DNA from 2 places in the Fenollaria massiliensis genome. Region 2 is predicted to be linked to the other one. Evidence: predicted binding sites of a transcription regulator. Region 2 holds the regulator's gene; the other holds the start of a gene.
The links. The regulator NrdR, encoded in region 2, represses ribonucleotide reductase genes. The targets are predictions, from matches to a motif close to CACNANATNTNGTG.
Positions count from the first base shown of each region.

Region 1: the regulator NrdR is predicted to act here: its motif matches at 2,966-2,979, upstream of nrdD (anaerobic ribonucleoside-triphosphate reductase).

Region 1 is NZ_CP096649.1:208,828-217,762, forward strand. Features, by position in the region: gene M1R53_RS00940 (PDDEXK-like family protein) at 1-1,115, shown strand, start outside; gene M1R53_RS00945 (hypothetical protein) at 1,219-2,922, shown strand; gene nrdD (anaerobic ribonucleoside-triphosphate reductase) at 3,031-5,151, shown strand; gene nrdG (anaerobic ribonucleoside-triphosphate reductase activating protein) at 5,151-5,660, shown strand; gene M1R53_RS00960 (carboxylate--amine ligase) at 5,751-6,926, shown strand; gene rpsF (30S ribosomal protein S6) at 7,032-7,322, shown strand; gene M1R53_RS00970 (single-stranded DNA-binding protein) at 7,334-7,789, shown strand; gene rpsR (30S ribosomal protein S18) at 7,807-8,031, shown strand; gene M1R53_RS00980 (stalk domain-containing protein) at 8,700-8,935, shown strand, end outside.
Region 2 is NZ_CP096649.1:1,055,563-1,064,497, forward strand. Features, by position in the region: gene gap (type I glyceraldehyde-3-phosphate dehydrogenase) at 1-6, opposite strand, end outside; gene M1R53_RS05285 (replication-associated recombination protein A) at 19-1,281, opposite strand; gene M1R53_RS05290 (DUF2089 domain-containing protein) at 1,450-1,815, shown strand; gene M1R53_RS05295 (SHOCT-like domain-containing protein) at 1,817-2,947, shown strand; gene M1R53_RS05300 (hypothetical protein) at 3,103-4,521, shown strand; gene nrdR (transcriptional regulator NrdR) at 4,593-5,054, opposite strand; gene ftsZ (cell division protein FtsZ) at 5,057-6,142, opposite strand; gene M1R53_RS05315 (small basic family protein) at 6,210-6,542, opposite strand; gene M1R53_RS05320 (DUF881 domain-containing protein) at 6,539-7,261, opposite strand; gene M1R53_RS05325 (DUF881 domain-containing protein) at 7,258-7,980, opposite strand; gene M1R53_RS05330 (cell division protein FtsQ/DivIB) at 7,981-8,757, opposite strand; gene murG (undecaprenyldiphospho-muramoylpentapeptide beta-N-acetylglucosaminyltransferase) at 8,768-8,935, opposite strand, start outside.

The DNA.
Region 1 (8,935 bases), 760 kb from region 2:
TACACTCTAAATTTATTTATACTATATTAAATGAAAAGAAATATGGATATGAGTTTTTGCTTAGTTTTTTAAAAAATATTGGACTAGACTTAGTGGATATTGATAAATCAAGCGTAAAGATTGAAAGAGAAAAAGCAGGAGCTGATGGCAGGCTAGACCTTTATATCGAGTTCAAAGCAAATGATGAGCTTTATAGCATTGCGATTGAAAATAAAATTTATGCTGGCGACCAAAATAAGCAGCTCGATCGGTATTTAGATTATTTAGACGCGATTAACAAAGGAAAGGAAAAGTATCTTTATTATTTAACTTTGGATGGACACGACCCAAGCAGTGAAAGCTGCTCTAATTTGAGTAAGGTCATAAACATATCTTACAGTGAAAATATTTTGAATTGGATAGGCGAAGCTATAAGCATATCGGCGAAGGAAGCTAAGCTTAGAGAGGCTTTGGTTCAATATGAGGAACTTCTTGAAAAAATTTGTGGAAAGGATATAGATTATACTATGGAAATAAAAGATTATATACTTAAAAATGCTGATAATTATGATTTTGTAAAAAGTATAGGACCTGGCTTAACTGAGGCAAGGATTGAGCTACAAGATAAGTTTTGGAAGAGACTAGAAGCTAGACTTGAAGAGCATTTGTCAAGAGAATATGGTTTGGATATGAGTAAGGTTGACAAAACAAAAGAAATAGGGACATCAAATAAATGGTATTCTCTTAATTTAATAAAAAAGAAAAGTAGATATTTTGGTTTAATATATAATTTAGGGAACTTTAAAAATTTAGGAGATTTATATTTAAAGGTTGAAATTGAAAGAAATTTAATTTTTGGGATTAGAAATGTTGAATCGCATATTGAAAATACTTTAGAATACAGTAATATGCTTGATATTTTTAAACAAAACAATTTTATACTTACATCTCACGATTCGTGGTTATCTTATAAGCATGTTAAAGATTTAAAAGGAAATAGATTTGATTTATATGATATAGACAAAGACTTTGCTGAAACCATTATGTACGATGAAAAATTAGATGCACTTATATCTTCATGCATAGAGCAAATTGATGAACTTTTAAAGCTAGTTAATGAATTAGAAAAAAATTAGAAAAAGACGAAGTCTTCAAGTTTATCTAGAAGTCTTTTTGCTGTACATATATTTGTACGGCATCTTTTGTATAATATATATATAAGAACAAAGGAGGTTTACTATGGATATTAAGAAAATGATTTATGATGCGGCTAATGAGAAGTATCCAAACTGTGAATATGTTTATAAAAGACTAGAAAAAGAGATAAAATATTTTGAAGAGAGCGGATTTTTGAACGAATTAGAAAAAATTATTGAGCTAAAAAATATTATTAATATTGATAACATTCTAATCACGTATGCACCTTTCTTGTCATTTTATTTACTTGATTTAATGATTTTCAATCCTCTTCCTGCTCATTATTATGATGAGAAAAGTAAAGAAGTGATCTTTGATAAAAATGTTTTATATGCACCTGACCTTGAAAAAAGAGAAGGATACATAAGGGACGGCTACTATGTAGATGAAGATTATGTTTTATCTAGGCCCATAAAGACACCTATGTATATTTATACAAAAAATAAGGAGCTTGTTTTAAATTATTTGAATAAAAATTTTGATATTATTGAAAAAAATTCTAATTATATTGATTATAAAAAGTCTGCACTTAATATAGAAAAGCCAAGTAAATCTTATTTGTTTGAACATTTTGAGTTGTTTTTTAGAGAAGACTATGAGATAGCGAGTGAAAAAAATTTATTCAAAGCTATAGACCTAGAAGATTTTATGAATTTTCTTAAAGGGCCTTTTCATAAGATGAAGTACTTTGATACAATTAATGAATTTGGATATAAAAAGTGTTCAGTCATTGGCTTAAATAAAATTATAAGTAAACCTAGTACTTTTGAAGATGCTCTATATTTTGCCCTTAGAGCAAATTCAAATATTGATTACAATAAATTACTTTCTTATGATTTTGACTTAAGAAAATTTCCTGCATCAAGAGAAGATTTATATAATTATTTTATAAACCATGGATATGACAGTAAAGCAGCCTACGATATTACTTACAAACTTAGTCTTCATAATGAATTAGATATAAATATTGAAGATGATGATATGAAAAAATTTATTGACGCCATAAGATATCTTAGTGAAAGCTACATTGCCATATCTGATATGATTACTAAATACAAATTCTCTAAGATTGATGCAGAAAATAAAATTAAAGAGCAAAACAAAGTTTTTGAAAAACATAGAAAGAAATATGATGAATTTTGCGAAGATGGCATAGTTAGTGGACTTGATTATATTATGTCAAATTATAAAATTTGCTATATTTTAAAGGAAACTAATTCTAGAACTGGCTTTGATCTTGCAAAATTTGTTCGTGAAGGCTGCTGTGGAGCGACTTGGAACAATATTTCTCGCTGGACGGCGGGTCTCGTTTTTAATAAAGAATTTGATGATGTATCTAGCATAAACAAAGACGATAGGATAAAATATTTAGCGCCAATAGCTGCCATAAATCTAAAAAAGACACCAGGCTCAGCAAGTTCTAACAATAAAATTATTAGTAGTTTCGCTCGAGATGATAAAGCTTATATCCTTGACGAGCTTAAGGCCATAGACCCAGAGATAATTATTTGCTGTGGTACTGGCGATATATTTATAGAAGAAATTCTTGATAAAAAATCAAGCGACTTTGAAAATGTAGAAAATAACGATGATCTATTTTATTATTGGCACAATGACAAGCTAATAATTAAGTACAGGCACCCTCAGTGGCGAAGAAAAACATCAAAATATCTTTTTGAAAATCTTGTTCCATATCTAAAAAAATTATTGATAATAAAAAATACTTCACTACAAGAAAAATTATGAAGAAATCTTAATAATTTAATCCAAATTTACTATTGCCAATCGCCACTATATGTAGTATAATAATATTTGCGAACGGGAGAAGCAATCAAAATATTGTGGAGGTATAAGATGTATATATTCAAGAGAAGCGGCGAAAAAGTGCCATTTGACGAATCTAAGATTGTTGCAGCTATTAAAAAAGCGATGAATTCTTCAACTGGGGTATATGAAGAAGGTCTTGCTGAAAAGATAGCTGATGAAATTAAAAGGGAAGCTGTTGTGGCTGAGAGACCTCTTTCGATTTATGATATCGAAGACAAGGTTTACTACAAGCTTATCGAGAACAAAAATCCGGCTACTGCTAGAAGTTATGAAAATTACAAGGCTGTTCAAGCTTTTAAAAGAAAGATTAACACTACTGACGAGAGCATTATCGGTCTTCTTGATAGAAAAAACAGTGACTTAATGAAGGAAAACTCTAATAAAAATGCTCACATCGCATCTACTCAAAGGGATTTGATTGCTGGCGAAGTATCTAAGGACATTGCTAGAAGACTTATGATTGATGATGACCTTCTTCAAGCGCACGATGAAGGCTCCATACATTTGCATGATATGGACTACATCATTCAACCAATGTTTAACTGCTGCCTTGTTAATATGAAGGACATGCTTGACAACGGCACTGTTGTTAATGGTAAATTGATTGAAAGCCCAAGATCTTTCCAAGTTGCCTGCAATGTTATGACACAAATCATTGCTCAAATCGCATCAAACCAATATGGTGGCCAATCCATTGACATAAAATGCCTTGCGAAGTACTTAAGACGCAGCTACGAGAAGAATTTGAAGCTTGCTAAGGAAATGTTTGATGATGAGGCAAAGCAAGATGAACTAGCAAGAAAACTTACTCAAAGGGATCTTGAAAGCGGCATACAAACTATACAATATCAAATAAATACTCTTATGACATCCAACGGTCAAGCGCCTTTCGTTACTCTTTTCATGCACATGGAAGATGATTTCGAATATGCTGATGAGCTTGCGATGATTATCGAAGAGATTTTAAAGCAAAGAATTCAAGGCATCAAGAACGAATGCGGTGTTTATGTAACACCAGCTTTTCCAAAGCTTGTATATGTACTTGATGAAAATAATATTCACAAGGACTCAAAGTACTATTATTTAACTCAAACTGCTATAAAATGTACTGCTAAGAGGATGTATCCTGACTACATCTCTGCTAAAAAGATGAGAGAAAATTATGAAGGCAATGTTTTTGCGCCTATGGGCTGCAGAGCGTTTTTATCGCCATGGAAGGATAAGGACGGCAATTACAAATTTGACGGCAGATTCAACATGGGTGTTGTTTCTCTAAATTTACCGCAAATAGCTATAGTTAGCGGCGGCGACGAAGATAAATTTTTTGAAATTCTTGACAAGAGGCTTGACCTTTGCAGAAAGGCTTGTCTACTTAGATACGATATATTAAAGAATGTTACAAGCGATTCATCTCCAATTCACTGGAGACACGGCGCTATCGCAAGACTTGAAGAGCACGAGCCAATCAGACCACTTCTTGAGAATGGTTATGCGACTGTAACTTTAGGATATATAGGTCTATATGAAGCGACTTATTTAGTTCGCCACACTACTCATACTGACGAGCACGCAACTGATTTTGCTCTAAAAGTTATGAGAACTATGAATGAAAAATTAAATTCTTGGAAGAAGGAAGATGGCCTTGGTTATGCGCTTTATGGCACTCCTGCTGAAAGTCTTTGCTATAGATTTGCTAAGAAGGACCTTGAAAGATTTGGAGAAATTAAAAATGTAACTGACAAGGGCTACTACACAAACTCCTTCCACGTTGATGTTAGAGAAAATATATCTGTATTTGATAAATTTAAGTTTGAGGCTCAGTTCCAAACACTTTCAAAGGGTGGATGTATCAGTTACGCTGAAATACCTAACATGGGTCATAACTTAGAAGCGCTTGAAACTATAGTTAACTATATCTATGACAATATTCAATATGCAGAATTCAATACAAAATCAGACTATTGCCACGTTTGCGGTTATGACGGCGAAATCATAATCAATGATCATAACGAATGGGAATGCCCACAATGTCACAACAAGGACCAAGCTAAGATGAATGTAACAAGAAGGACATGCGGCTACCTTGGCGAAAACTTCTGGAATGAAGGCAAAACTAAGGAGATAAAGCAAAGGGTACTTCACATATAATGAATTACGCGCAAATTAGGAAGTACGACATAGCGAACGGTCCAGGCGTTAGAACGACTATATTCTTGACGGGTTGTACTTTAAATTGCAAGAACTGTTTCAATAAAGAGTATCAAAACTTTCATTTCGGAAAAGTTTTTGATGAAAAAGCCTTCGATGAGGTCATGGACTGCTTAAGTGATGCAAATATCAGTGGTTTATCGGTTTTAGGCGGCGAGCCCTTCGATAACCTTGAGGGTCTTAAGGAATTCATCTCAAAAGTTAGAGCAAATTGCGAAAAAGATATTTGGATTTACTCCGGCTACACTTTTGAAGAGCTTTTAGAAAAGGACGGCGCTATGGACGTCTTGAAGAATATAGATGTTTTGGTGGACGGACGCTTCGTCGAAGACCTAAAAGATTTGAAGCTAAAGTTCAGAGGCTCCTCTAATCAAAGAATTATCGATATGAAGAGGACACTTGAAGAAGATGAAATTTTACTCATGGATAAATATATGAAAGAAGATTGATTATTCAGTCTTCTTTTTTTATGCCAAAGCGTTGACAAAGCGAGGTCTATGGTGTAGACTAAATATATAATTAGATTTGGAGGTAAATTTATGAAATATAACGCTATAATTCTTGGAACTGATCACAATTCATACTCAGTTGCAAGAAGTTTTTTTGAAGCATATAATGAAAAGCCAATAGTTGTCGGAGCGGCTCTGCTTGTGCCTTTCGTTGCAAGCACCATCACCGATATACACATAGTTAAGGATTTTTCAAGCGATGATGATGTTTTTGTAAATACATTAAATAAAATTGCAAAAGAAAGAGAAGAAGAGGACTTTATCTTCTTCGCACCAACTGAGCACTATGTCGATTTACTTGTAAGGAACGAGGATAAATTCGATTTCAAGGCGCATATACCATATCCAGATCCAAAAGAGGCTGAAAAACTCATACTAAAGTCTGAATTTTATAAAATTCTTGAAAATATTGGCGTTGCCTATCCAAAAACTTTTATAGCGAATAAAAATAATTATCAAAGCGTTAATATCGAAGGCGAAGCATTTTTAAAAGCTGATGAATACAACGACTTCATTGAGTCAAACGCTACCAATATACAAAAAGGCTATCATGCGATGAAGAAAGACGAGACGCTAGCTATACTTGAAGAGATTTACAAGAGTAATTACACAGGCTCCATCATAGTTCAAGACTATATTCATGGCGGTCAAGGAACTGAGTACTCGCTTAATGGCTATAGAGCGCACGATGGCAAGGTATCAATGGTCTTAGCAAGAAATTTACTCTCTGATATGAGGCCGATGTGGGTCGGTAATCATTTGGTTCAAGTTGATCATTTCGATGAAGAGATGTTTAATACAGCGGAAAAAATTGTTTCCAGCCTTGATTACAAGGGACTATTTAATTTTGATTTCAAAAAAGATTCAAAAACAGGCAAAATTTATACGCTTGAGATGAATATTAGGCAAGGCAGAACTTTTTATTACGCTACACTTGGCGGAGTAAATTTAATGAAAATTGCCATTGACGACATGATACTAGGTAAATCGGTGAGCGAAAGGACAAAAAGAGCCTTCATGCTCACAGCCATTGACAAAGATATTTGCAGGGAGCATCTTGATAAAGAACTATTAAACGAATTCGATAAAAAAGAAAGGCTTGAGAACACTGCCATTCATATAGTAAATGAGAGGGATGCTGCGCCTGAAAGGGTAGAGAGGGTCAGAAATGCGCTTAAACGTCAAGCGGATGATTTATATAAATAATCTTTATAAAAAATTCTTGACAAATGGGGAAAATTATTATATACTAACAAGGTAACCTTGCTCTTTATTTATTAAAGAGCCATAAGTCCAAAAGGAGGTGGAAAGATGAAAAAATATGAAGCAATGTATGTTTTTTATCCTGAAACAAGTGAGGAAGCTAGAAATAAATTCCTTGATAGGATAAAATCAGTTATCGAAGCACAAGAAGGTAAAGTAACTAACACTGATGATTGGGGCCTAAGAAAATTAGCATACCAAATCAAATTTAAAACTGAAGGCTACTACTTCTTAATGAACTTTGAAGCAGAAGAAGCTGTAATTCTAGAACTTACAAGAATTGCAAGAATCACTGACGTTTTACTACGTCACATGATAGTAACAGACGAAGATAAATAAGAGGTGAAGAGATGAACGTATGTAGTTTAATCGGAAGATTAACAAGAGATCCTGAGCTAAGATACACACCTAACACAAATCAAGCAGTTATCACATTTACTATAGCTGTTGATAAGGGTTTATCAAGAGAAAAAAGAGAAGAAATGGAAGCAAAGAACATGCCAACAGCAGACTTTATTTCCATCGTAGCTTGGGGTAGAACTGCAGAGAATATCAGTAATTATGTTTCAAAGGGCAACATGGTTGGAGTAACAGGTAGGATTCAATCTAGAACATACGAAGCTAAAGACGGTACAAAAAGATATGTAACAGAAGTCATAGCTTCATCAGTAGAATTTCTAGAAAGAAGAAACATTACCTCACAATCTCCAAACCAATCACACGAAGATTACTTCAGTAGCGACGAAGATTTTTCAAACGTTGACGAAGGCTTTGCTCCTGGAAGCAATAGGGATATTCCATTTTAATTAAAGGAGGGAATATAATGCAAAGAAGATTCAGACCTAGAAAAAAAGTATGTGCTTTCTGCCAAGAAAAGAATGAACACATAGATTATAAAGATGTAGCAAAACTAAGAAAATACATCACAGAAAAAGGTAAAATCTTACCAAGAAGAATAACAGGCACTTGCGCTAAACACCAAAGAGAAATCACAACAGCTATTAAAAGAGCAAGACAAGTGGCTTTACTACCATATACTCAAGACTAAAAAAATTTCTGTGCTTTTTTGCCTAAATCGCGGCTTAGGCTCGTTCGAAATTTTCTTCGCTCCACGTACCTTGAGTACGGGATCGCTTGAAAATTTCTGCACATCGCCTAATCCATCGATTTAATCTAAAAAATCAGGCGAAATTTTTGTGCTTACGAAATCACGGTATAGCAAAATAAAGAAATTTTTGGTATTTATTGAATAAATATTATTAAAGGCTTTCACTTTGGTGAGAGCTTTTTTGATGTGCACGCAAATCCATCGTAGTGCGAAGCACCAAGGTTCCCGGGTACCCGCCCGATGCGAAGCATCGTGGAAGGGTGGGGTTCTTCTTTTCTTTGCAAAATTGCGGTATAGCGAAATAAATAAATTATTAAAAGCTTTCATTTATTTGGAAGCTTTTTTTGATGGGAAACGCAAATCCATCGTAGCGCAAAGGTTCTCGGCTGTTTACAGGCGAGGTTCTTCTTTAATCTAAAAAATCAGGTGAAATTTTTTGTGTGCTTTTGCAAAATAAAGAAATTATTAAAGGCTTTCACTTTAGTGAGAGCTTTTTTAACGCTTTATTACAAATTTGTTAAATATTAAGAAAAACCATTTATTTACACTTGCGTGGGTATATAATATATATAAGTAAAGTAATAAAAAGTGATAAAAGGAGGTTTATTATGAAAAAGTTTTTATCATTTGTTCTAGTATTTGTGCTAGTTTTGTCAATGTCTATGAACATTTCCATGGCTAAGTTTGATGAGACTGGCGCTAAGGAAATTGAATTTCCTCTTGATGTGGAGCCTAAAGATTATAGCGTAAGGATAGGTAAGAAAGAATATCCAATTAAAAACGCAACTATACTATTTGTTAACGGTGAGCTTCTTCCAAAGGTAGAGATTCTTCTTGAAGATGA
Region 2 (8,935 bases):
TTTCATTTGTTGACCTCCTTAATTATTGTTAAAATATTTTTTATCTTCTAAACCTTCAGGCAAATAATTTTGCTCAGGCTTTTTATCCTTATAATTATGCGGATATTTGTAGTCCGCGTGATCGCCAAAGACCTTCTTGTCATTGTTGTGAGCATCTCTTATATAAAGAGGAATTTGGAATTCTTTGATTTTATCGACATCCGCCATAGCTTTGTTAATAGCAACATAGGTCGAGTTATTCTTATCAGCCAGTGCCATGTAGATGGCTGCGTTGCTTAAAATGATGCGCGCTTCTGGCATGCCAATGGCTTTAACCGCGTAAAATGCTGACGTCGCTAGTGTTTGTGCGTTTGGATCAGCAAGTCCTATGTCTTCTGAAGCAAATATCACTATGCGTCTCGCTATGAAGAGCGGGTCCTCACCATTGTTTAGCATGTGAGCTAAGTAAAAAACTGTTGCGTCTGGATCTGAGCCTCTCATGCTCTTGATAAAGGCTGAGATTGTGTCGTAATGCATGGTCGAGCTTTTATCATAGGAGTGAGCTCTCTCAAAAACTAAGCCTTTGACATCCTCGAACTTGATATGACGAGTTAAATCCGCTTCTGGATCTTGGCTTAAAACAGCTATCTCTAAAAAATTTAGCATGTTTCTCGCATCACCATTAGAAATTCTAACTAGATACTCAAGTGCGTCGTCATCTATGCTTGGCTTTAATGAAGCAAGTCCACTGAGCTCATCACTTAAAGCTTTCTTAGCAAGCTTAATTAAATTTTCTTCGCTCATTTTTTCAAGCCTAATTATGAAGCATCTCGATATAAGTGCGCTATTGACCTCAAAATATGGATTTTCAGTCGTTGCACCTATGAGAGTCACGGTCGAATCTTCAACGTATGGAAGCAAAAAATCCTGCTGAGCCTTGTTAAACCTGTGTATTTCATCAACAAAGAGTATGGTTTTTTTATTCTCTTCCAAAAGTCTCTTGGCTTCTTCAACTGCCTTCTTTAAATCGCTCACCCCGCTACCCACAGCACTAATTTTGATAAAATTCGATTTGCTCGTGTTAGCAATGACGTTCGCAAGTGAAGTCTTACCAGTACCTGCAGGTCCATATAGTATAAGCGATGGAAGTCTGTCTGCCTTGATAGCTTTGTATAGAAAAGAGTTCTTATTAATAACCTTCTCTTGACCAATATAGTCATCAAGACTCTTCGGCCTAAATCTTTCAGCTAAATTTTGACCCAGTTTTAAATTTTTTTCTCTTTCCATGTCAAACAAATTCATTTTCTCACCATTTTTATTATATCAAATAAGTTTCAAGATGTCCACTCTTAAATTATTTAATTTTTATATTAATATTTTTAAAGTAATTATAAATATTTTTAAAATATTTTAAAAATTATATTGACATATTTAATTTGTAGATGTATAATCTTAATAAAGGAGGACCTTATGATTAATAAAGCATTAAATGAATGTCCTGTTTGCGGTTCAAAACTATACATAGAAAGGCTAGTTTGTGACAATTGCAACACGACTATAGAAGGAAGATTTGAAAATAATTCATTTTACAAGCTCAGCAGCGAGCAAATTGACTTTATCAAAACTTTCTTATTAAAGAGAGGCAATATTAAAGAGATTGAAAGAGCCTTGGGTATTTCCTACCCTACTGTAATTAAAAAACTCGATCAAATCAACGAGATTATCTCTGATCAAAAGAGTTCTACTAGCGAGAAAGAAATTCTTGAGCTCTTAAATAGCGGTACAATTACAAGTAGTGAAGCTGAAAAGATGCTTCTAGAATTAAAGGAGGGTTAAAATGTCTGAAGAAAAAATTATGATCCTTAAGATGTTAAAGGACGGCAAGATTAGTGAAGAAGAGGCGCTAAAACTTCTTAACGCTGTTAGTGAAAAGAAAGGCGAAAAAGCTTATAAGCCAAATAAAAAAAGAAATGAAATTCATATCGAAGCAGATGACTACGATGTCTTCGATGCATCGGATAAATTTGCGAGCAAAATCTCAAACTTTGTTAATAAGATAGTAAGTAAATCTTTACAAACGGCTGAAGAAGGTATGAGAAATGGCCGTGTATACGCAAACTTTAGCTTTGATGACAGCAAGAGCTTTAAAAATAAAAAATTTGCTACACTTAAGCTAGACTTAGACAAAAATAAAAAATACAATTTAATTATAAATAATACAAATGAAAAGATAGAGATACTTCCATCAAGCTCTGATCAAATTGAAGTCTATGGCAAAATTTATTATACAAATAAAAAAGATATTCCAGAAAAATATGAGTTTATTAACTGCTTTATCGATGATAAAGAAATACTTATCGAACCAAACTACTCAGAGCTAACAAAAAAAGATTTTGCTGTTAGTCTAAAAGTTTTAGTGCCTGCACAAGACTTTGCCACTGTAAAAGCAAGCACAAGCAACGATAAAATTAAACTTGACTCAATTATCTGCGATGAGCTTTATTTAACAACAAGTAACGACTACATCAGAATCGAAGACTCCATCGTCAGCAAGTCAGAGCTAAAAACTACTAATGATTCAGTAAAAATTAAAGACTCAAAGTTTAGTGATTTGCTTATAAATACAACAAATGCAGAAATAACTTTAAATAACACTCCATTCGTTAATTTAGAAGCGCATACAACAAACGCTTATGTCGATGTTAAAGACATATTCAACTCTGCTGAAAATATCATAGTTACTAATAGCAATGGACCTGTTACACTTGAATTAGAAAGCGTAAGTAAAAATGTTAAATTAAATTTAAGAGGCCTTAATAAATACACATGTCCAGTCATCTTTGATGACGACAGATTCAAGCTTGACAAAGACAATGACGAGCTTACAACTGCCTCACTAAATAACGATTCAGAACTTACTCTATTCGGTGATATAAAAACAAGCAACGGACCTATCATTATAGAGTAGGTCAAATATTCCCATCATTATCCTGGCCATAAATTGGTCAGGATTTTTCTTTATAAATCATTTCAAATCTGTTAAATCTCTTGTAAATCTAAATCTTTTAATGTATAATTATAATGTTAAAATTAAAAAGATATAAAATATATAGGAGTAAAATGATGAAGATAAAAAGAATAACAAAAATTAATATATTTGTACTTTTACTAGTCTTAAGCGTGCTAACACTTGTTTTAAGCTTTAAAAATACAGCTTATGCTGAAGAAAGTAAAGAGACTGAGGAAACTAAAGAGAATGAGAAAAGTAAAGAAGAAAAAGATACTAAAGAGACTAAGGACGATGGTTTTGAATTTAATGGTGCCAAACTTAAATTTATCACAGGAACTTTTGATGGCAAAGACAGTTTAGATATTGATTTTCCAATTGAAATAAAAGATGCAAACGCTGAATATATCGATGAAAAAGCAAAAATAATCAATACAGAAAAAAAAGCTTTTACTCTTAAAAATCCAAACATACTTGTTTTAAATAATGGCAAAAAATACTATGTAATCACAGCCATTAACGCATATAAAGATGTACAAGACAATATTATTGATAAGGTAAATATTGAGAGCGAAATTTTATATGACAAATCAAAGCTACAAATAAAATTAAAGCTAAAGGATATAAAAGATGAACAAAAAAATATTAAATATAGCATTTGTTACGCTAGCATGGATGAAAAAGCTTTTCAAACGCCTGAAGCATTTAAGCTTGTTGATTCGAAATTTAGAATTCCTAAGCACTGTATAACACCTGATGGATACTTCTATCAAATGAATCCGCGCTCAGTACCATATAAAGAAAGCTATTTCTTTATGCAAGGCGCTATATACATTGCAAACTCTCTTTTAGATGTGATTGATAGTAAATTTGCTCAAGTGATAACAGCAAAACTTGTTGACGATACAGCTAAAAAGCTAAATGAAGACGGTTACTATCCTATCCCTTATAGAAGCGAGTGGCTAAAGGCTGACTACAACATCGGCAAAGGCTACTTCGATACGAGATGGAACCTTGATTACGCTTACATTTGCTTAAGAATGTATAGTATGTTTAAGGATGAAAAATATATAAATATCGCGGACAAAGTTTTAACTTATTATAAGAAATATGCTGAACAAAATGCGATTAAAGTTCCATATATCGATGATGCATTTCTAGTTATGGACTACGGTGCTGAATATTACATCGGCATGACGCACTCATCACTAAACCATCACTTAATGGGGCTAAAGGCTCTAATGTATGAAGATATTCTTAAAAAAGAAAATAAAAACAGCGCCTTTATTAAAAAGATGATAAAAGGTGTTGAAGCAACTTGCGATATGTGGATTAAAAAAGATGGCAATCTTGAATATGCAAGATTTGTTGATGGTACTTATGGACTAAAAGATTATCCAGATTTAACTCTAAATGATTTAAAGGACTGTCAAGCGCTTCACGAAAATCTTTATAAGTGCAAAAATGCAGTTTTTGAAAAACTGATAAATTCAAAACAAAAATGGTATGACAATGTATACCTAAAAAATAAATAAAAAAAATAAATAAATATTATTATAAATAGAAAATGCCTTTCTTGGAAATCCAAGAAAGGCATTTATTATGCTTAATTGTTTTGTTCGTCTATTATCTTTTGGAGCTCTTTCATAAATGATTGAGTATCTTTAAACTCTCTATATACTGAAGCAAATCTTACATAAGCTACTTGGTCTATCTCCTTAAGACCTTGCATAATAAGCTCACCTACTTCGTTAGATGAAACTTCTTTTTTCATCGTACTCATAAGTTTTTCCTCAACACTATCTGCCAAGCCTTCAATTTGGCTTAAGCTAACAGGTCTTTTTTCGCAAGATTTGATTACGCCCTTTAATATCTTACTTCTGTCAAATGTCTCTCTGTCTCCGTTTTTCTTGACAACTATTAAAGGTGTTTCTTCAATTTTTTCGTATGTTGTAAATCTTTTTTTACAGCGAAGACACTCTCTACGTCTCCTAATCGCAGTACCCTCATTAGTAGGTCTTGAATCTAGTACTTTTGAATCTTCGTAAGAACAAAAAGGACACTTCATAATTAATTATTCTTTAAAAAATCAGGTACTAATAAAGAATCGTCGAAGCTTGAAGTATTTTCACTTCTCTTTTCTTCGTCCTTTTCTTCTACTTCTTCAGAATCCTTTTTAGAATCTTTTTTAGCAGGTTTAGATCCATCTTCAAATTCTGTAGCGATAACAGTTATCTTAATAGAATCGCCAAGACTTTCATCGATACCAGCACCGAAGATGATGTTTGCATCGTCAGCAACCGATTGTCTGATTAAGTCAGCAGCTTCATTTACTTCGAACATGCCAAGGTCTGTACCACCAGTGATATTTAATAGAACAGACTTAGATCCTTCTATAGATGTTTCTAGTAGTGGTGACTTGATTGCAAGCTTAGCTGCATCTGTTGCTCTGTTGTCTCCTTGAGCAAAACCTATACCCATGTGAGCAATACCCTTTTGTTCCATGATAGTCTTAACGTCAGCAAAGTCAAGGTTAATTAGATTTGGTACACTGATTAGGTCAGATATACCTTGTATACCTTGTTTTAATACTTCGTCAGCCATGATGAATGCATCTTTTAATGATGTTTTCTTGTCAGCTATTTGAAGAAGTCTATCGTTTGGTATAGTTACTAGTGTGTCAACTACTTCTAGTAATTGGCTAATACCTTGAGATGCGTTTTTAGCTCTCTTCATACCTTCAAAACCAAATGGTCTTGTAACAACGCCTACAGTTAATATGCCTTGTTCCTTAGCTAATTGCGCAATGATAGGTGCAGCACCAGTACCTGTTCCACCGCCCATACCAGCTGTGATAAATACCATGTCTGTGCCTTTAAGCATTTCAGTAATGCCTTCTTTATCTTCAAGAGCTGCTTGTGAGCCAACTTCTGGATTTGCTCCAGCGCCTAAGCCCTTTGTAACCTTATCACCTATTTGAATCTTATTTTGTGCCTTTGATGATGCTAAAGCTTGTCTATCTGTGTTAACAGCTATAAACTCAACACCTTTTACGCCTGCATCAACCATTCTGTTAACAGCGTTGTTTCCTGCTCCACCAACACCTATAACTTTAATTTTAGCAAATTGGTCAATTTCTACATCAAAATCAATCATTTACGAATCCTCCTTTTATACTAATTATATAATTATTTACTATATTACTTATATTTTACCACAAAATTTACATTTTGTTTAGTATTTTTCTTCTAATTGTTGCAAAATTGTTAAAAATTCTTCCTCCGAAGACGAAAATCGCCGCATAATATAGTGGAATACTAAGATTATCTCCAAGCCAAGTCAATAATGCAGCTATAATTGAGTTACCAATAAGACCTGATAAAAAAAGTTTATTGTTAAATTTCTTATCCATGTAAGCATTAATACCGCCAAAAACTGAGTCAATCGCAGCAAGTAAAGCCATGGATATATATAGTGAATAATATGGATTGTAGCTATACGGTACTACATAGCCAATAATCACACCAATTATTATACCTATGATTGCAATAATCATTTTTTATCCTCTCCCGTCAAGTTCTGTGAATATATAATTTTGTCATCGTCTATCTTTTTCTTAATTAAAACTTTTTCACTTTGTTTTATATCTAGCTTAATTGGATTTATGGTCTCTAAGATGCTAGCAAAAGTGCCTGGTGACTTAAGTGCTGAGTATAATTTATCGCCATTACCTATCGCCTTTATCACGAATGGTGCTCCCTTTGTTCTGCCGTTTAGCCTAACAACTGGTCCATTGCACTTAACTCCAGTCCTCGAATAAACTCTTAAATCGTTTATCGATACAGCTTCTGCTCCAGATGTTCTTAAATCGTTAATTATTCTTAATAAATCGCTATCGTGAATAACGTCAGTTCTCTTAACTGGTCTATCGACACTCTCTTCAGTGATAGTCACGACTATGCCTGGTCCCTCAAGGTCAACGTCGCCCGATATCATCTCATAAAAAAGCTTTTCATCTTTTAAAAAAGCTAGAAAATCGCTGTCATTTTTAACAAGCTTATCCAAAGTTTCAAGCTTTTTATTCTGTTTATCAAGCTCATCATTAATACTTTTAATCTCAGTTTTTAAATTTTTTATCTTTATGCTTGTCTCTTTCATCTTGTTTATACTTAAAGGTTCAAAAAATTTTTTGTCTGTCTTTAAGTATAAACCTAAGAATATGCCTATAAGTAGATAAATTATAACAAGCGCAACACGTTTAATCTTATGCATCATTCTTGCACTTCATAAACAGGCTTTGCATATAAAAAATCTATGCTCTTCTTACATCTTGGTATAACTATATCGTCCTTTACAGTTAAAATAACTTGATAGTTATAATTTTGCAGTTCATCTTTAATTCCGCCTTTAAACTCAATCGCTGATTGCATCGTGCCCGCGTCTCCTATAGCCTTTATTACAATAGGCGCGGATGTGCTAACGCCACCAACCTCAATATGTTTACCTGCGCTTACTATCTCTGTAAATGATGTGTATCTCTCTTCATTTATGGATATAGCCTCTGCTCCAGCGCTATTTAAAACGCTTATTGCGCTTAAAAGCAAATCTATATCGTTTTGTATGCCAAAGCTCACTTCTCCATCGGCAAGTTTTGGTTCATCAATAGTTAGTATTATGCCCTTGCCTTTTAAGTCAGTGTAGCCAGCTATCATTTTATATTTTTCAGTTTCTTCGTATAATTTTTTTGCTACCTCGTTATTGCTCGAACCAGGTTTTTCATAATCTCTAAGCTTATCTTCTGCCTCGTCAAGCTTTTGCAATAAGCTGTCTCTTTCCTCTTCAAGTGATTTTACTCTTTGAGCAAGCTCTTGAACCCTCTTTACATTAAGAGGGTTGCCAACAGTTTTTTTAACCGTCTTAAGCTGCATAGTTATTGCAAAGCCTATAAGTACACATGCAGCGAAGAATAATATCTTTTTCTTATCTATCTTCATCTACTCACCCGTATCTAAAACTACAACAGGCGCCTTGCCCTTGTTAAACATGATCATCTTAGGCACTTGTCCTTTGTCCTTAAGCTTAGTCATAATCTCATTTAAAACCTTCATCTTGTATCTAATATCCTTTAATTCGCCAAGCTGAACAACAAGCCCACTCCTATAATTCATAGAAACTTCTAAATCAGCGTTCTTTTCTATAGTCTTGATATCTTTAACTAAGTTATTCGCACTTATTTCAGTTATCAGCTCTTCAAGCGAAGCGCCAACCTCAGTATTATAAAAGTTTTCGCCTTGTTCAAGATGAGTCTTGTCAAAATTCTTTATAAGCGGATAACCTTCCTTATAAGAAGTGCTATTCTCAAGAACTGTGCCCTTATCATCTATGTAAATGTACTTTGAGTCGCTAAAAAATTCTGCCGCTATCAATCTTTCCTTAACCTCAATCGTTACAGTATCCTTTGAAGATCTGGATAGGTGAACGTCATCTACATAAGGATTTGTCTTAATCTTAGCTTTTGCTTCTGTTAAGCTTTGTTTAAGAATGTTCTCGCCAATTTCAAGTTCACTCGCCTTAATAATGTTATCAGCAGATAAATTTTTATTGCCAACAACTTTTATATGCTTTAGTCCAAAGAGTTTTGTATTGAATATAAATAGAATAAACGCAAAAACAATAACACTTATTACGAAAAATCTCATCAGACTTCTCCTTCTTTGTCTTTGTCTTCTTATTCTGTTTCTCCTTATATCCTTTTTACTCATTGGTTCCATAATTTCACCTTTAAACAGTTTTTATAATTATATCATATATTTCATCAATTGCGTTTTTGTGAAATATCTTTTTAAGTCCTTCTTGCATTGACTTGTAAATATCGTCGTTATGAAGTATTTTATTGACCTCATCAAAAAGCACTTCTTCGTTAAGATCTTTTTCTAAAATCATCTTAGC